DNA from 4 places in the Pararhizobium sp. P1_E7 genome. Region 1 is predicted to be linked to each of the others. Evidence: riboswitches for the same ligand, from Rfam matches in the RefSeq annotation. Region 1 holds a riboswitch; each other region holds the start of a gene.

The links. Region 1 has a riboswitch for cobalamin ahead of AC1D17_RS04920 (CbtB domain-containing protein). Riboswitches for the same ligand answer to the same signal wherever they lie in the genome.
Region 2: another riboswitch for cobalamin. It lies ahead of cobU (bifunctional adenosylcobinamide kinase/adenosylcobinamide-phosphate guanylyltransferase); the one in region 1 lies ahead of AC1D17_RS04920 (CbtB domain-containing protein).
Region 3: another riboswitch for cobalamin. It lies ahead of nrdH (glutaredoxin-like protein NrdH); the one in region 1 lies ahead of AC1D17_RS04920 (CbtB domain-containing protein).
Region 4: another riboswitch for cobalamin. It lies ahead of AC1D17_RS08870 (aromatic ring-hydroxylating oxygenase subunit alpha); the one in region 1 lies ahead of AC1D17_RS04920 (CbtB domain-containing protein).

Annotation. Positions count from the first base shown of each region.
Region 1 is NZ_JBFUBH010000003.1:43,699-48,020, reverse strand. It holds gene AC1D17_RS04930 (LysR family transcriptional regulator) at 1-89, shown strand, start outside; gene AC1D17_RS04925 (bifunctional diguanylate cyclase/phosphodiesterase) at 49-1,872, opposite strand; cobalamin riboswitch at 2,129-2,398, shown strand; gene AC1D17_RS04920 (CbtB domain-containing protein) at 2,446-2,622, shown strand; gene AC1D17_RS04915 (CbtA family protein) at 2,810-3,583, shown strand; gene AC1D17_RS04910 (IucA/IucC family C-terminal-domain containing protein) at 3,631-4,322, opposite strand, start outside.
Region 2 is NZ_JBFUBH010000007.1:146,499-150,820, reverse strand. It holds gene cobN (cobaltochelatase subunit CobN) at 1-919, opposite strand, end outside; gene cobW (cobalamin biosynthesis protein CobW) at 1,142-2,206, opposite strand; gene cobU (bifunctional adenosylcobinamide kinase/adenosylcobinamide-phosphate guanylyltransferase) at 2,210-2,749, opposite strand; cobalamin riboswitch at 2,925-3,294, opposite strand; gene AC1D17_RS10695 (cobyric acid synthase) at 3,421-4,322, opposite strand, start outside.
Region 3 is NZ_JBFUBH010000027.1:18,099-22,420, forward strand. It holds gene nrdE (class 1b ribonucleoside-diphosphate reductase subunit alpha) at 1-1,465, opposite strand, end outside; gene nrdI (class Ib ribonucleoside-diphosphate reductase assembly flavoprotein NrdI) at 1,462-1,869, opposite strand; gene nrdH (glutaredoxin-like protein NrdH) at 1,898-2,119, opposite strand; cobalamin riboswitch at 2,492-2,715, opposite strand; gene AC1D17_RS20060 (ROK family transcriptional regulator) at 2,856-4,070, opposite strand; gene AC1D17_RS20065 (phosphate/phosphite/phosphonate ABC transporter substrate-binding protein) at 4,319-4,322, opposite strand, start outside.
Region 4 is NZ_JBFUBH010000006.1:50,426-54,747, forward strand. It holds gene AC1D17_RS08860 (diguanylate cyclase domain-containing protein) at 1-829, shown strand, start outside; gene AC1D17_RS08865 (DUF6656 family protein) at 830-1,435, opposite strand; cobalamin riboswitch at 1,780-1,977, shown strand; gene AC1D17_RS08870 (aromatic ring-hydroxylating oxygenase subunit alpha) at 2,100-3,350, shown strand; gene AC1D17_RS08875 (FAD-binding oxidoreductase) at 3,352-4,322, shown strand, end outside.

The DNA of each region.
Region 1 (4,322 bases):
ATGCCGCCACCAGCATCCGCACACGCCACGCCCACCAGCACCGCCGCATCATCGGCGCCATGCAGGATCTTTTGGGACCGTCGGGATAAGGAAGGGCCGCCGCTCCCGGTGCTGCTCGGCAAGACCCAGTTGCCGGTCCTGCCTCAACTGCGCCAGCATCTCGGCGGCCGGGACCGGATAGGAGATCGCATAACCCTGCAGGACATCGCAGCCGAGGCGTGTCAGCAGTTTGGCGTGCGCCACCGTCTCGACGCCTTCGGCAATGACCTCGATATTGAGCGCCTTGGCGATGTCGATGATCGAGCGCAACAAGCGCTTCTGTTCGCGCGACGTCGTGATCGGCAAAACCAGCTGCCGGTCGATCTTCATCCGTCGCGGTTTCAGCTTCACCAACCCGATGATCGAGGCGTGACCGGAGCCAAAATCATCGATCTCGATGTCGATGCCCATGGCCTTCAGACCGGCGACATTGAAAAACACGTCATCCTCGCTGTCGTCGAGGAAAATGGTTTCCAGCAACTCGAATGACAGCATGTCCGGCTGAACATCCAGATGCCGCAGTTCATCGATCAAATGCGGATCCGACAGACGGGCGGCTGATACGTTCACCGCGATGCGGGGAACATGCACGCCCTGCCGCATCCAGGTCTGGCGATCTTTCAGCGCCGCCTTCAATATTTCAGCATCGAGATCGTCCAGTCGGCCGAGATTGCCCGCAACCTTGATGAATTCGCCCGGCAGCAGCAAACCGCGCTTCGGATGGTGCCAGCGGGCCAGAACCTCCACCCCGACGATGCGCCGGGTCCGCGCATCGACCTGGGCCTGATAGTAGGGAATGAACTCCCCTTTCTCCAGTCCATGGGCGAGTTGCCTGCCAACGCGCTGTTCATTGTTGAGCTGGGCCTTCAGCTGTGCCGAGTACACCTCGACCCGTCCCCTGCCGAGCCTCTTTGCGCGGTGCAGGGCAATGTCGGACTGCGCCAGCAGGCTGGCTATGTTGCGGCCACTGGCAGCGGCGACACCGATCGACCCCCCGACGCGCAAGACCTCGTCATCGTGCCAGACCGACTGTTTCAATTGCTTCGTCAGCCGCTCGGCACGGATTTTGAGATCATCCAGTGAGACGAAGTTTGCAATCAGAACCGCGAATTCATCGCCGCTGACGCGCGCAACGAACGCGTTCTTCGGCACGCCTTGTTCAATCCGCCTGGCGCAGGATTTCAAAACCTCGTCGCCGGTCGCATGGCCGGCGGCGTCATTGATCTGCTTGAACCGGTCCAGACCGATATGCAGGATCGCCAGCTTTTCAGGTCCGGCATCCCCGGCAAGCTCCGCCAATCGCCGGTCGAAGAAGCGGCGGTTGGGAAGCCCCGTCAGATAATCGTGCTCGGCCGCATATTCGATCCGCTGGGTACTTGCCTCAAGAGCAACTGCACGCGCCTCCGCGATCGCCTTCTGCCGCAGCAGTTCGCGGTTGAGCAGCACATCCGCCGTCACATCCCATTCGACCCCGATGAAGGTGATGTTGCCGTCTTCCTCGAAGCAATGCGCGCGTGAACGAAGATAGCGGGTTTCGCCATCCGGTAGAATGATCCGGTATTCCGAAGAATAGACATCCTTGGCGACAATCGCCCGATCGAAATCGGCCTGGGCTTGCGCGAGATCATCCGGATGAATCGCATTCACCCATACTTCTGCCTTGACGCGTTTTTGCGTCTTGCCGGTTCCGTAAAGCCGGTGCATCTGCAAATCCCAGACGACTTCATCCTTTTTGGTATCGTGCTCCCACACACCGATTTGAGATGCATCAAGCGCAAGTCCCAAACGGCGAAGAATATTCTGGAATTCCTGTTCGGACCTCGCCGCCTTCATGGTTCTCTCTGTGAGGACACTTCGCACATCAGCGTTGGCGCTATCCTGCACCAAGGTTCCTAAAGAACTATTGTTTCACTCATCGCGACTTGCAATCGGTAATGCAAGCAACCATTCGGTGTCATTTCAAGCAAAAAGCTTGCATTCGCGGCATGGAATTCGGAACGGTAAGTGCGAGCGAACGCCAAAAAACAGCAACGCCAATGCGGCATGGGGCGTCGCAGCTCCGAATTGACATGACCGGCGCGACAGCATAATCATTGACGGATCAATTGGTTCCCTGGGAGCGAGGCGCTTTCGGGGAGTAAATGGGAACGTGACGGGTGGACCCATTCTGGGCATCTCTATCACGGCCGACCCCGCGACTGTAGAGCGGTCAGAGCGTGTCATGCCGGTGCATTGAGCCGGTAAAAGCCACTGTGGTGACGGACCTTGGGTCCCTGCCACGGGAAGGCGAGACAGGCTCCTTGGCGTGAAAGCGCCTGACGCCGCGAGCCAGGAAACCTGCCGGTTGATGAAGGGCATGGTGCCCAATTGGTGGGATATTTCCCACGCGCCATCACGGAGGTTGTCATGGCTACGACTACAGTTTCGAGCGTCCCGCTTTCCCTCAACGACCGCATCACGACCGCTATTCTCGCCCTTTTGATCGGCGGATTTTTGGTTTTCGGTGCCGGCCTTGCCAATTCCGCCGTGCTGCACGATACCGCTCACGACGTTCGCCATTCCTACGGCTTCCCCTGCCACTGATGTAGGGCCGTGGAAGGCTCTGCGCTTTCCGCACTCTATCGACGAGTAGCATTGCGGGTTTCCTATGGAAATCGCGCGACGGTGGATTGCGCCCATGCCTTGGCATCGGGCGGCCTTTGCCGTGGGAAATCGAAACATAGCAAGCGTGCGAGCACTGATCTGCTCCGCTTGAGTTTAGGGGTATCAAATGATTGTCAAAACACTTCTGGCCGCATTGGTGGCCGGATTGATCGCGGGCGTCTTCATGACAGCCGCGCAGGAATTGCGGGTGGTCCCGCTCATCCTTCATGCCGAGGAATATGAAGCAAAGGAACCCGCTGCTGAACAACCGGCCGGCACGCAAGGCGAGCAGCAGCACTCCTCACTCGGCCGTTCCTCGCTGATCGGCGAGATGCTGTCGGCACTCTCACCGATTACGCCCGCCTACGCCCATGAGGGCGAGCACGAAGACGAGGGCGGCATCATGTTCGGCATGAGCCGGTTCTCCGGTACGCTGTTCGCCAATCTGGTGGCGGGCGCAGGCTTTAGCCTCTTGCTCGCGGGCGCCAGCCTTGTCTTCAACCATCCGATTACCCTGCGCAACGGCGCGCTGTGGGGCGCCTGCGGCTGGCTGGCGGTCCACCTCCTGCCCGCCATCGGCCTGCCGCCGGAATTACCGGGCTTTCCTGCCGCCGATCTTCACGACCGGCAGATTTGGTGGATTGCAACGATCGCACTCTCCGTGGCCGGCCTCTATCTGATCGTGTTGCGTAGTGAGATCCCCGCCAAGGTCATCGGTCTTGCTCTGCTTGCCGCGCCGCATGCCTATGGTGCGCCGCAGCCGTCGGATATTTCAAGCCCGGTTCCGGCCGTTCTCGGCGCGGAATTCGCAGTCGCAGCCCTGGCAACCACGCTGGCGTTCTGGATCGTGCTCGGCGTGATCTCGGGCTACCTGAATGAGCGGTTTTTGAAATCGGCCTGAGCCTCCTCAATCATCGCCGCGCAAGGCACCTTTGCGCGGCAACGCCATCACAGACCGCCGGCACGCTCGATATGGGCGCGCAGGCGGTCTTTTTGCGTCTGACCATCGAGAAGCACGCAGACATCGCAAAAATCCCCGCCCTCTGTTCGATAGTAGAGACAGCAGCCACCCCTTAGACGGAAGTTGCGCTCAGTTGGAACGCCCTTAAAAACGGCGGTGATCTTCGTATAGCGCGCCGCCTCGGAGAAGAGCGGCGATCCCGCCCTGTTGATGATGGCAAGGGCTGCGGTCATCGCGCGATCCTCTTCGCCCAAGGCTGAGCCGACCTCCAGAAAAGCACCCGCAATGCCATCGGCCACCAGCCGCCATTGCGCGCCGGGAGACAGGCTGGTGCGGGCTTGCAGCGCGCCGATCACCGGATTGAAGCTTTCGACGAGCACATCGTGAAAGAGTGACGCCCGATCATGACTGGGCAAACTGCACCCGAAGCGGAAATGAAAGCGGCGGACATCGGATGGGCCGGTTTCCCCAGGGGAAACGAGACCGTTTTGAACGAAAGGCTCGAACCGGATCGCCAGACTATCCGGGCGCAGGTCGGGAACCAGACCTGTCCGCAAATAGACTGCGGCAGCCGCTATGCTGAGATGGTGGCTGTAGAACGCGATCAGATGAGCGCCTCTTACGCGGTCATCCATGCCGGTTGCAAAGCGGTTCTGATAGTCGAGCAGGCACTCGACCA
Region 2 (4,322 bases), on a different contig from region 1:
CATTCATCACCACCATCGGCGGCACTTCGCCGAAAACTGCCTCCAGCGTACCGATCGAGACCGCATCCTTGAGGCTGGACACAAACACCGGCAGCACCGTCAAACCTTCAGCACCGAGCGCGTCGATCAGGGCTTCGACAGGCTTGGTCTCGCCGCTTTGGACGAGGGCGCGGTAAAAGCAGAGGGCGACGATAGGGCCGTTTCGTGACTGAGGAGCGATTCCCCCCTCCGCCCTATCAGGAATCTCCCCTTCAAGGGGGGAGATTGCCGGCGCAAGCTCTCGCTTTTCCAAATCACGGTCGGCAGGTTCAAATTCCGCTCTGCCCGGGACAAACCCTACCGCTTTCTTCCATGCCTCGGTTCCAATCACGCCCTGCCCCGGCCACCAGATTCCCGCCTTCATCAGCGGCGCTGCGGATTCCGGTTTTTCCGAGCCGTCAATCAGCGCCTCGGCATAGCTGAGCAGCCGGACCATGTTGTCGGCGCCGCCCTCGGTGAAATAGGCCCACATCCGGTTGCGGTCTTCGGCAGGGACGGTCGAAAACGGTTCCAACCCCGGATCGGGCTTGTCGCAGCCCGGCAGTACGGCAATCTGGAATTTATGGGTGACGGCTGCCGCATGCAGCGCCTCCAGCACATAATGGAAATAGCTGGCACCGCCGAGCGGGCGCACGATGATGAGCCTGGCATGGCGCGCCGTGCGCTCGACATAGGTATCCACCGACATCGGGTGCTTGAGCGTCAAGAGGCTGGCCACCCGCAGGCTCGGCTTGGCCCCACGCGCGCGATGCGCGCCGGCGATCGACGAAAGTTCGGTATCAGCGGCGGACAGGAACAGGATATCAGCCGGCGACTGACCGAGATCGATCGCTTCCTCGCCGTCGGTGATCGTTCCCTTCTGGGCTAGGAGGAGATGCATGCAACCTCCCTGAGACTGGGCGACGTCCTCTCCCCAATCCCTCCCCACAAGGGGGCGGGACTAGCCTTCCGCACCTCTTTGCCAAGCCTGTTCGTCTCGAATGGGAAACAGGCCCTGAACCGGTCGACCGGGTACGAAAATAGCGGCAAGCGCCGTTCTGGCCTCTCCCCCTTGTGGGGAGGGGTCGGGAAGGGAAAATTCTCGCGCCCGGTCAAAACGCCCTCAAACCGCCGCTGCGATGGCAGCGCGTACGGCGGCTTCATCCATGTCATGCAGGCCGATGACGACCAGGCGGGTGCGGCGCACTTCGCCTGCAGCCCATGGGCGGTCGAAATACTGCTCGATACGGGCGCCGACACCCTGGATCAGCAGGCGCATCGGCTTGCCGGGGATATCGGCGAACCCCTTCAGGCGCAGCACATCGTGTGCGGCGATGATCGGCTTCAGCTTTTCGATGAAACCGGCGGGATCGGCAATCGGCCCCAGTTCGACAACGAAACTGTCGAACTCGTCATGGCTATGCTCCTCGCCCGCCTCATGTTCCATCTCGTGATGGGACTTGCGGTTGGCGATGTCGCTTTCCGTGCCGACACCGAGGCCAAGCAGCACGGCTGCGGAAACCTCGCCGTTCTTCGCTTCGATCATCGCCGGCTTGCGGCTGGTGCGCGCGGAGACCTCGTTGCGGACAAAGGCAAGACCGGTCGAATCGAGCAGGTCGGTCTTGTTGAGAATGATCAGATCGGCGGCGGTCAGCTGGTCTTCGAACAACTCCTCGATCGGGCTTTCGTGATCGAGATTGTCATCGTTGACGCGCAGCGCATCGACCTTGTCGTGATCGTCGGCAAACCGTCCGGCGGCGACGGCGGCGCTATCGACGACGGTGATGACGCCATCGACGGTCACTTGCGTGCGGATATCCGGCCAGTTGAAGGCAGCGATCAGCGGCTGCGGCAGCGCCAGGCCGGATGTTTCGATGACAATATGGTCCGGGCGGTTTCCGCGCTCAAGCAGCTTGGTCATGGTCGGAATGAAATCGTCGGCCACGGTGCAGCAGATGCAGCCATTGGTCAGCTCGATGATGTCGTCCTCGCTGCAGGCTTCGGCGCCGCAGCCCTTCAGCACGTCGCCATCGACGCCGAGATCGCCGAACTCGTTGATGATCAGCGCGATGCGCCGGCCGCCGGCATTTTGCAGGATGTTGCGGATCATCGTCGTCTTGCCGGCGCCAAGGAAGCCGGTGATGACGGTTGCCGGGATCTTGCCGTGGGCGGCTTTTTCAATGGTCATGGATCAACCCTTCATTTTCAGCGGCAATCCGGCCGCGATAAAATAGACGTCTGCGGATATCTCCGCAATGATCTGGTGCAGCCGGCCGGCATGGTCGCGAAAGTCGCGCGCCATCCGGTTTTCCGGCACGATGCCAAGCCCGACCTCGTTCGAGACGAAGACCAGCCGGGCCTTGGCTTGCGGCACATAGGCCGCGAGCTTTTCAAATTCGGCCGCGATATCCCGATGCTCCATCATCAGGTTGGTGACCCACAGGGTCAGGCAATCGATCAGAACGATGCGATCAGGCGCGTCGATCGCTTCAAGGCAGGTGGCAAGCTCGAGCGGCTCCTCGTGGGTCTGCCAATCGGCCCCGCGGCGATCGCGATGCTCGGCAATCCTTGCCTGCATCTCACCGTCCCAGGCCCTCCCGGTCGCGACGTAATGCATGCCAAGACCCGACGCCTTGACGAGTTTTTCGGCAAAAGCGGATTTGCCGGAACGGGCGCCGCCCAGAACCAGCACGCTGCCTGCCAGCACACTGCCTGACTGTATCGCTGTCATGAAATGATCCCGGCCTCAGCGCACGCCGGGCGATAAACGGACCCATACACCACGCAAGCCTGCATCCGCGGCAACGCGAAACGGACCGTTCCGGGAACGGGATAATGAAGCCATGACAACCTCCGTGCTGGCATCGGGAGTGTCTCTCCCTGGATCGGGCGAACCCCTGGCTAAGATGGGGCCCTTGAGGATGGCAGGTCTCCTGGCTCACGGCGCCACGTGCCGCTTAAGGGCACGAACGGGTTCGCCTCGCCTTCCCGGAGGTTTTGGGTATCACGAAGAGGTGGACGATTCGTAGATTTAGAGGCGTCCAGCCCCGGCTGATCGTGATGCCGCTCCAGTGGCTTTTCCGGTTGGGCCGACCCTTCCGCCGCCGCGAATGCGGACAGTCCGGACCATCGGCTTTCCCGGATGGCGAACCCTGACCGTTCTACAGTCGCGGGGTCGGCTGCGATAAGGACGCCCGGTTTGGGTCCGGCCCGTCGCATTCCCATTTACTCCCGACATGCAACGGCACATCGGGAACCATCCAATGGTTGATGATTAGGCGCTCATCCGGATCAAGTCAATTGCGGCGCGATCTCCGTCGCCGGGTTCGGCCCGGCCTCGGCAAGACTTCGCTTGATCCTCGAGGCATCGGGAGAAATCTGAAAACCGCCGCGATCAGGACGTCAAGACATCAGGCCATCCAGCCAGCGCGGGTCCAACACCGCTTCCAGCTCTGCCGCGATATCGTCGAGCGCCCGGTCGACCGATTGCCGGTAATTTTCACCACCGCCCTCGATGCCGAAGCTTTTCAGCAGCGCAGCGCGATAGGCATCGCTGGCAAACAGACCGTGCAGATAGGTTCCGCTGACCATGCCGTCCGCCGACACCGCACCGTCCGGCCGGCCATCGATGATCACGGCCGGGCGGACGCAGTCGGCGCCGGTGGTGCGGCCGAGGTGAATTTCGTAGCCTTCCAGCGCAACGTCGTAGACCGCCGAGCGGGCGCTGCTGTTGCGCACCGTCTTTTCCGGCGCCATCTCGGTTTCGACCGCAAGCAGGCCGAGACCTTCGATTTCAACGACATTGCCTTCGATTCCATGCGGATCGGTGACCCGGTCCCCCAGCATCTGGTAGCCGCCGCAAATCCCGATGACGCGGCCACCACGCCGGACATGCGCCTGCAGGTCACGATCCCAGCCCTGCACGCGAAAATCGCTGAGATCGGCAATCGTCGCCTTCGATCCCGGAATGACCACCAGACCGGCGTCCGCTGGAATTCTCTCGCCGGGACGAACGAAGACGAGATCGACTTCCGGCTCCGCGGCCAGCGGATCGAGATCGTCGAAATTGGCGATGCGCGACAGGACGGGCACGGCAACCTTCAGCGCTCTGCCCGCCCCCCGTGCCAGCCTTTCCAGCACGACGGAATCTTCTGCCGGGAGACGGCCGGCGCTCTTCAGCCAGGGAACGACGCCGAAGCAAGGCCAACCGGTGAAACTTCTCACTGCAGCTATGCCGTCGTCGAACAGCGACACGTCGCCCCGGAACTTGTTGATGATATAGCCGCTGATCATGGCGCGGTCTT
Region 3 (4,322 bases), on a different contig from region 1:
CGTGCAGGTTCATCTGGCCGAGACCGATGGCATGGCTGGCGTCATTGCCTTTCTCGATCGATGGCACCGATGAAATATGGCTCATGTCCGACACGGCGGTTAGTGCCCGGATCGACGTTTCGATCGTCTTGCCGAAATCGGAGGAGTCCATCGCCGCGGCGATGTTCAGCGAGCCGAGATTGCAGGAAATATCCTTGCCCACGTGCCTGTAGGAAAGATCGTCATTATACGCGCTCGCCTCGCTCACCTGCAGGATTTCCGAGCAGAGGTTGCTCATGGTGATGCGCCCGGCAATCGGGTTTGCCCGGTTCACCGTGTCCTCGAACATGATGTAGGGGTAACCGCTCTCGAACTGGATTTCAGCGAGCACCTGGAAGAATTCTCGCGCCTTGATCTTCCTCTTGGAAATGCGGGCATCGTCCGCCATCTCGCGGTATTTTTCGGTCACCGAGATCTCGGTGAACGGCACACCGTAGACGCGCTCCACATCGTAAGGCGAAAACAGGTACATATCCTCGTTGTTCTTCGCCAGTTCGAAGGTGATGTCGGGCACGACGACGCCGAGCGACAGCGTCTTGATGCGGATCTTCTCGTCGGCGTTTTCGCGCTTGGTATCGAGGAAGCGCATGATGTCAGGGTGATGGGCGTTGAGATAGACGGCTCCCGCCCCCTGCCGCGCACCGAGCTGGTTGGCATAGGAGAAACTGTCTTCCAAAAGTTTCATCACCGGAATGATCCCGGACGACTGGTTTTCGATCTGCTTGATCGGCGCGCCGGCCTCGCGGATGTTGGTCAGCGACAGCGCGACGCCGCCGCCACGCTTCGACAGTTGCAGCGCCGAGTTGATGCCCCGCGCGATCGATTCCATATTGTCCTCGATCCGAAGCAGGAAGCAGGACACGAGTTCGCCGCGCTGTTTCTTGCCGGCATTGAGGAAGGTCGGCGTCGCCGGCTGGAAGCGGCCGGAAATGATCTCGTCGACCATGTCGCGGGCAAGCGTTTCATTGCCCTGCGCCAGGGTCAACGCCACCATGCAAATGCGGTCTTCGTAGCGCTCCAGGTAGCGCTTTCCGTCGAAGGTCTTCAGCGTATAGCTGGTGTAATACTTGAACGCGCCAAGGAAGGTGGGGAAACGGAATTTCTTCGCATAGGCATGATCGAACAGGTCGCGCACGAAGTTGAACGAATACTGGTCGAGAACCTCCCGCTCGTAATAGCCCTCGGTCACCAGGTAATCGAGCTTTTCCCTCAGATTATGGAAGAACACGGTATTCTGGTTGACGTGCTGGAGGAAATACTGCTTGGCGGCCAGCCGGTCCTTGTCCAGCTGGATCTTCCCCTCGTCGTCGTAGAGGTTCAGCATCGCGTTGAGCGCATGATAGTCAATTGCGGTTTCCGTCGCCTTCAAGGGGCGCTCACCGGCGGAATGAGAAAAAGCGTCGAGCGGTTTTCCGCCCCGCGTCAAGGTCTCTGAGACGTCCAAAATCGTTCCAATCCATTGATGACATTGGCGACGTCCTCGTCCGTACCCAGAAGCTCGAACCTGTAGAGGTACGGCACCCGGCATTTATCCGAGATGACATTGCCCGCGAGACCGAACGTCGCGCCGAAATTGCTGTTGCCGGCGGCGATCACGCCCCGGATGAGGGATCGGTTGTCCGCATCGTTGAGAAAGCGGATCACCTGCTTGGGAACCGCGCCCTTGCCGTCCTCGCCGCAATAGGTCGGAAGGACGAGGACGAAAGGCTCGCGCACTTCGGGCGTTTCCGCGCCACTGCTGACGGGAATGCGCGCCGATCTCAGACCGAGCTTGGCGACGAAGCGATGGGTATTTTCCGACAGGCTGGAATAGTAGACGATCAGGCCCATCGCTTGTCCATCCCTGCTCAGGCCGCGCTCAGGAAAGTCCGCTGATCTTGTCCGGCCGGAAGCCGGCCCAATGGTCCGGCCCGGCAACCACCACCGGAACCTGCTGATAACCAAGCCCCACGACCGTCGCGAAGGCATCCTCGTCCTTGGAAATGTCGATGACCTGGTAATCGATGCCTTCGCGATCGAGCGCACGATAGGTTGCGGTGCACTGGACGCAGGAAGGCTTGCTGTAGACGGTGATGTTCATGACGTTCCTCGTGATCTGTAGTGTTACCGGCGCACGAAAGGGTTCCGAGCCGCTGCGCGCGGATCCGGCCGTGTGGTTTTTCATTACAAGCTGACGGACAGGCCAAGGCGTGTCGCGATCTTTCAGATTCGCTTCTCGCGCTTTAGCTCTTCGATTTCACGCATGTCGTTATCGCAAAACCGCTGCACATTTTTGCGCGACATGCTTTAGGCACGTGCCGCCGGTCGCGATTGGCATCGCGGCCCGCAGGTCTGCAAATTCGATTGTCTGACATGCCTTCGCTCCGAAGCCTTTTTGGCGGGTATCGGAGGAACGCAACACAAAGCGGAATCATTCCGCCGCACATCACGCGACCTTCCGGGCACCCCGCCCGTGGACGTTTTGTTCGAGGCAGGTCTCCTGGCTTGCGGGTCGTGGCGCCTGTTTTCGTCTTCCCGAAGACTGACGCTTCAGTGACTTAAAATGAAACAGGCGCTCGCCGCTTACAGTTGCGGGGGCAGCTTCGGCTTTGTCCGGCCAGAATGGCTGGACGCACCGTATTCCCTCTTAGCCTCCACACCTTGCGATTCGGAGGCACCTTGAACACCAGATATAGTATACGAGTCGTTTTTCCYGTCAATACCTAGCGGGCGGAAACCCGCCAGGCAGAATGCCGTTTTTTCGGTATCATGGTTAACCATTCGTCAACGCCGCAAACGAAGCGGCACCAGCCTTTCGGTCAGGATGTTCGATCCGCTCATTGCAGGGCCTCCCTGAAGGCCACCGTCTCTGCCGGCGGCAGCGACACGCGGCTGTCCGGGGCATCGGCGCCAAACAGCGCATTGTGGAGATGGCTGAGCCCGATTGCGGCTGCGCCAACAATCGCCGCGCGGGGTCCGAGCTGGCTCACCTCGATATCGACGGGATAGGGAAAGCAGGCAGGCAGGAATTTCCGAATGCGCTCGATCAGTTCCGGGCGCAGGCCGATCGAGCCACCCATGATGACCTTTTCCGGATTGGCGATCGCCGCAATCGCGCTGATGCCGCGCGCCAGATATTTCGCCGTCTCGTCCAGCGTCGTTGAGGCGTGCACGTCGCCGCTTGCCGCCCGATCGAAGATCACCGGCACGGTTGCCGTCTCGCCGGATGCCGCCGCATAGCGCTCCATGATGCCGATCGAGGCGGTGACCCGCTCGAAGGCGCCGGAGCGCAGCGATTCCGGATCGAAGGGGTCGGCGCCAAAGGGCAGGAAGCCCAGTTCGCCGGCAGCATTCATCGCGCCCCGCACCAGTTGGCCGCCGACCATCAACCCGCCACCGATGCCGGTGCCGACGGCGATATAGGCAAGATTGTCGATGCCCTGCCCCTGGCCGAGCCAGTTTTCGCCAAGCACCGCCAGGTTGACGTCGTTTTCCAGGATTACATCGATGCCGAGCGCCTTCTCGAAGGCGGCCGCCACGTTCATCGTGTCGAAATCGGCGATGTTGGGCGCCAGCAGGATGCGGCCGGTTTTTGCATCCGGCGCTCCGGGCGCGCCGATGACGGCCATGCGGATGCGTTCGCTCGGAATGTTCAGATGGCCTACCGCCTGCGCGCAGAGACCGGCGATCTGGTCGACGACGAACTGGCCGCCGCGCTGGTCGGTCGCCACGACCTCTTCGGCAAAGACCTGACAGGCGAGATCGGCGATGGCGAGCCGGATCTTCGTTCCGCCAAGATCGACCGCAGCAATATAGGCCGCATCCGGCACCAGTTCATAGGTAACGGCGGTGCGCCCGACATGGCCGCTGGTGCGCCCGGTCTCGCGAACCCAGTCGTCCAGCTCCAGCTGGCGAACGATTTCCGAGATGGTCTGTTTGGAGAGGCCCGTCTGCTTGGCAATCGAGGCGCGGGAGATCGGCCCGTTCTGGATGATCGCCTCCATCACGGCTCTTTGGGAAAACTTCCGGGAGATGCGCAGGGTTTCGCTCACAGTCGCCTCTATTAATTCGTTCTATCACCGAACTATTTAGTCAATTGCAAAATGAGTCAACCGGAAAGCGAGGTCGCATCCGGTTCGAGCGATTTCCCCCGTGCCTGAAGCACCGGCCGGACGCCGACGACCACCGGCTTTTCCGTGAGAACGCGCACCGAAATGGAAATGAAAAAACGGCCGCCTCGCCAGCGGCACGCAGGCCCCGGCGTTGGGAGTTCCCTGCAGCTACAGGCGTCCGAATGGCGTCAG
Region 4 (4,322 bases), on a different contig from region 1:
GGCACGATCGACGACGATCGTGCGCGACGAGATGAGCAATTTCATGAACCTTTTGTCGCGTGAAAAAGACCAGCTCGATGATTACGGGCGGCTGATCAGCGAGGCGACGAAAGCGCTGGTGGTCTCCGACGACGCGAACCAGACGGCACTGCAAAACTCCATTCAGGCGTTGAAGCGCGCCACCGAGCGGCAGGTCTCGCACAATGCCGAAATGGAGCAGAGCGTCACCGCGCAGTCCACCGTTATCGCCGGTGTCCAGAAAGAGCTTGCCGACTTTGAAGCAAAGAAATTTTCGGACGCTGTAACGGGGCTTGCCAATCGCCGCGCCTTCAACAAGACACTGGCCAAGGTCTATGCCGATCCCGATCTGCCGCTTGTCTGCGGTGTCGCCATTGCCGAGCCCGACACCAGCCGCCGCCTGTCGGGAGAACAGGCCGCCGCCTTGGTGGAGCCGCTGGCCCGGCATATCGGCGGTATTATCCAACAGGCTTTCCCGTCAACCGAGCTGGTCGCCCGTTTCGACGGCACCCGTTTCGGCTTTCTGGTCAGCGCAGGCGAGGAGCGGGAGGTGGTGCGGCTCGTGGCACTTCTGCGCTCGGCTTTGCGCGGCACGCATTTCAAACATCCAAAGACCGGACGCGACCTCGGCTGCGTGACGCTTTCGGTGGGCGTGTGCATGTCGGATCATGCCGGCAACGCGTTTGATCTCGTCAATACGGCGGAAAAGGCACTCGCCAGGGCGCAGGGCAAGGGCGGAGACCAGACGGTCGTTCATGGGTCCGAAAGCGAGCACCCGCCCGGGCGTGACTGGCTGATCTACAAGCAATGATCACAGGGCGCTAATGATCTTGCGAAGCTCTTCGTTGCGGGCGCCGAGCAAAAGCACGTTCTTCAGCGCTTCCTTGGGGTCGCGGGTGCGAAACAAAAGGCCGTTGTCGTGCACTGCACGATTGACGGTCAGCTTGCCCGCTTCTGCGTCCAGCTCTGTCGCCACCGCGAAATACATCCGCGAGTAGCCGAGCTTGATTTTCTCGAAAAAGTGCTGGTCGTCGCCGATGTCGGAGAAGAAGTTGGCGATGTAGAACGACCACCGGACGTCCTCGAACTTGGCGAATTTCGTCCGGGCAGCCGTTACGTGGCAGTAGCCGAGATGCGGACTGCCGGCCAGCGTGCGGTGAAACAGCAGTTTGGGGAAACGGATCGAACGATGGAACCCGTTGATCCGGTCATGCGTGACGGTACCGGCCGCTTCGAGTTTCTTGCCGGTGCGGGCCGCCACTTCCTGATGGGTCAGATAGCGCTTTTCAGCGGCGCTCCATTCCTGCTGGCGCCGGTTGATCCGCCCGGTGCGCAGGAATTCCGTATGGATCGCAGTCTTCTGCGAAGGAGCCGGCTCTTTGACCGCGGCGGCATCGTAATATCTCAAGTTTGACATCGGCCCGTACCAGGATGCGGCGGAATGCGGACAAGGCATGCCGGCGCGTAATCGCATATGAGACGAAGCTACAGTGTTATGGTTAATGCAATCTTGCCAGGCATCAACCATTTGCAATGGTGCGAGGTTTGTGGGAGCCGCCACAAAATGTCGCAAAGAGGCCGCGGTTCAGCCGATTGCCAGGGCGCTGGGCAGAAAACAGGCCTTTTGCTCCAGTTTCAGCAGAACATATTGTTTATGCTTATAAAATAGCCAGATTGGTTGCTGTCCTTCGCAATATTTGCCGTGTCGTCATTCTGGAATCGGATGTCGCTAATCGGCAGCTATTTGGCCGGGACACAAGGTTAGATGAAAACACTCAAGGTGCCGCCTTTATAGGGAGGGCGGAGAATTGGGAAGCCGGTCGAAATCCGGCGCTGCCCCCGCAACGGTGGTGGAGCGAAACCTCGGCAAAAGGCCACTGGAGAAATCCGGGAAGGCGCCGCGATGGTCCGCAAGGACAGCTCCAGAGCCCGGAAACCAGCCTTGTGGCGAAATTGATATCTGGGTGCGGCGGGCAGCCGGAAGAGAACCACTATATCCACGCGCTCTCCCGGCGCGGCGGTGGTTCCTTTCCTGCCTGCTGCAACTTTCAAAAAGAGTTGGCGAGCACAAGGAAATGACCATGGATCTCCGCAGTGAAGTCCTTCGCAAATTGAAGACCCGGCGTGCCGGGCACAGTCTCGAGCAGGCATTCTACACCGATCCCGATCTCTACAGGATCGATATGGAAGAGATCTGGTACAAGGACTGGCTGTTTATCGGCCATGACTGCGAAATCCCGAAATCCGGCAATTATTTCACCGTGCAGGTCGGCGAGTATCCGGTCGTCATCGTCCGCGACCGCACCGGCACCGTCCGGGCCCTGCACAATTCCTGCCGCCATCGCGGCTCGCGCGTCTGCGCCGGCGCCAAGGGCTCGTCCGCCAAGCTTGTCTGTCCCTATCACCAGTGGACCTACGAGCTTGACGGCAAGCTTTTGTTCGCCCGCCAGATGGGCGAGGATTTCGACAAGAACCAGCACGGTCTGAAACCGATCCATTGCGAAACCATCGGCGGCTATATCTTTATCTGCCTTGCCGAAGAGGCGATGGATTTCCAGCCCGTGCGCGACATGGTCTCGTCCTATGTCACCCCGCACAATCTGAAGGACACCAAGGTCGCGTTTGAAAGCACGATCATCGAGAAGGGCAACTGGAAGCTCGTCTGGGAAAACAACCGCGAATGCTACCATTGCGCGGCAAACCACCCCGAGCTTTGCCGCACCTATCCGGAAGCCCCGACCGCAACCGGCGTGCAGGGCGCCAAGGACGATCCCGTCATTGCCGAACACTGGGCAAAATGCGAAGCCGAGGGCTTGCCGAGCGAGTTCAAGATGTCGCCGACCGGCCAGTTCCGCGTTGCCCGCATGCCGCTGATCGAGAATGCCGAGAGCTACACCATGTCGGGAAAGCGGGCCGTCCAGCGCCAGCTCTCCGACGATGTCAGCCAGGATCATATCGGCACCCTCTTGCTGTTCCACTATCCGAGCACCTGGAACCACGTGCTGGCCGACCACGCCATCACCTTCCGCGTCCTGCCGCTTGGTCCTGAACTCACCCAGGTCACCACCAAATGGCTGGTGCACAAGGATGCCGTCGAAGGCGTCGATTACAATCTGGAAGAACTGACGCATGTCTGGACCGAGACCAATGACCAGGATCGCCAGATCGTCGAGGAAAATGCCTTCGGCATCCGCTCGCCCGCCTATCAGCCCGGCCCCTATTCGCCGGAACACGAGGGCGGCGTGATGCAGTTCGTCGAATGGTACACCAACTTTATGCAGGATCGCCTGCAGGGTAATTCCATCTCAACCCCTCTGGTTCGGGTCGCCTGACATGACGATTGCTTCCTCCTTCCGGCACTTCGATGAGCTGCAGCCGTTCAATGACCGGCAGCAACTGCTGGAATGCATCTCCGTCACCGTCGAAGGGCCGGATGTGATGACATTCGGCTTCAAGGCCGACAAGGACAGCTGGTTCCGCTACCTGCCGGGCCAGTTCGTCACGCTCGAACTGCCTGTGAGCGTGGATGATCCGGTGATGCGCACCTACACGCTGTCCTCGACGCCGTCGCGGCCGTTTTCCATCGCCGTCACCGTCAAGGCCCAGGCATCGAGCATCGGCACGCGCTGGATGTTCGATCACCTGAAGCCGGGGATGAAGCTGAAGGCCTTCGGGCCGCTCGGCGACTTCTCCTTCGTGCGCCATCCGGGTGAAAAATACCTGTTCATCTCCGCCGGTTCCGGCATCACGCCGATGATGTCGATGACCCGCTGGATGGCCGATTGCGCCCCGCAGACGGATGTCTCCTTCCTGTCCTGCGCCCGCCAGCCGGACGATCTGTTGTTCCGCGACGAGCTGGAGAACATCTCCCGCAACATGCCGAACCTCAATCTCGGCTTCATCGTCGAAACCCATGCGCCGCGACACAGCTGGCACGGACTGCGCGGCCGCATCGAGACCTCCAAGCTGGCCCTGCTGGCGCCGGATTTCCGCGAACGCACTGTCTTTTGCTGTGGCCCGGAGCCGTTCATGCGCGGCGTCAAATCCATGCTGGAAAGCGTCGGCTTCGACATGAACCGCTATCACGAGGAAAGCTTTCAGCCGGCCAGTGCGCCGGATCCTGCAGAGCTTGCCATTCGTGCAGGCGCCGGGGAGGCGGATGCAAGCGCGGTTTCCACCATCACGTTTACGATGGCCGGCAAGGACGCCAAGTGTCAGCCCGGCCAGACCATCCTGCAGACGGCGCGCTTGGCCGGCGTCCGCATCGGGGCCGCCTGCGAAGGCGGACTGTGCGGCACCTGCCG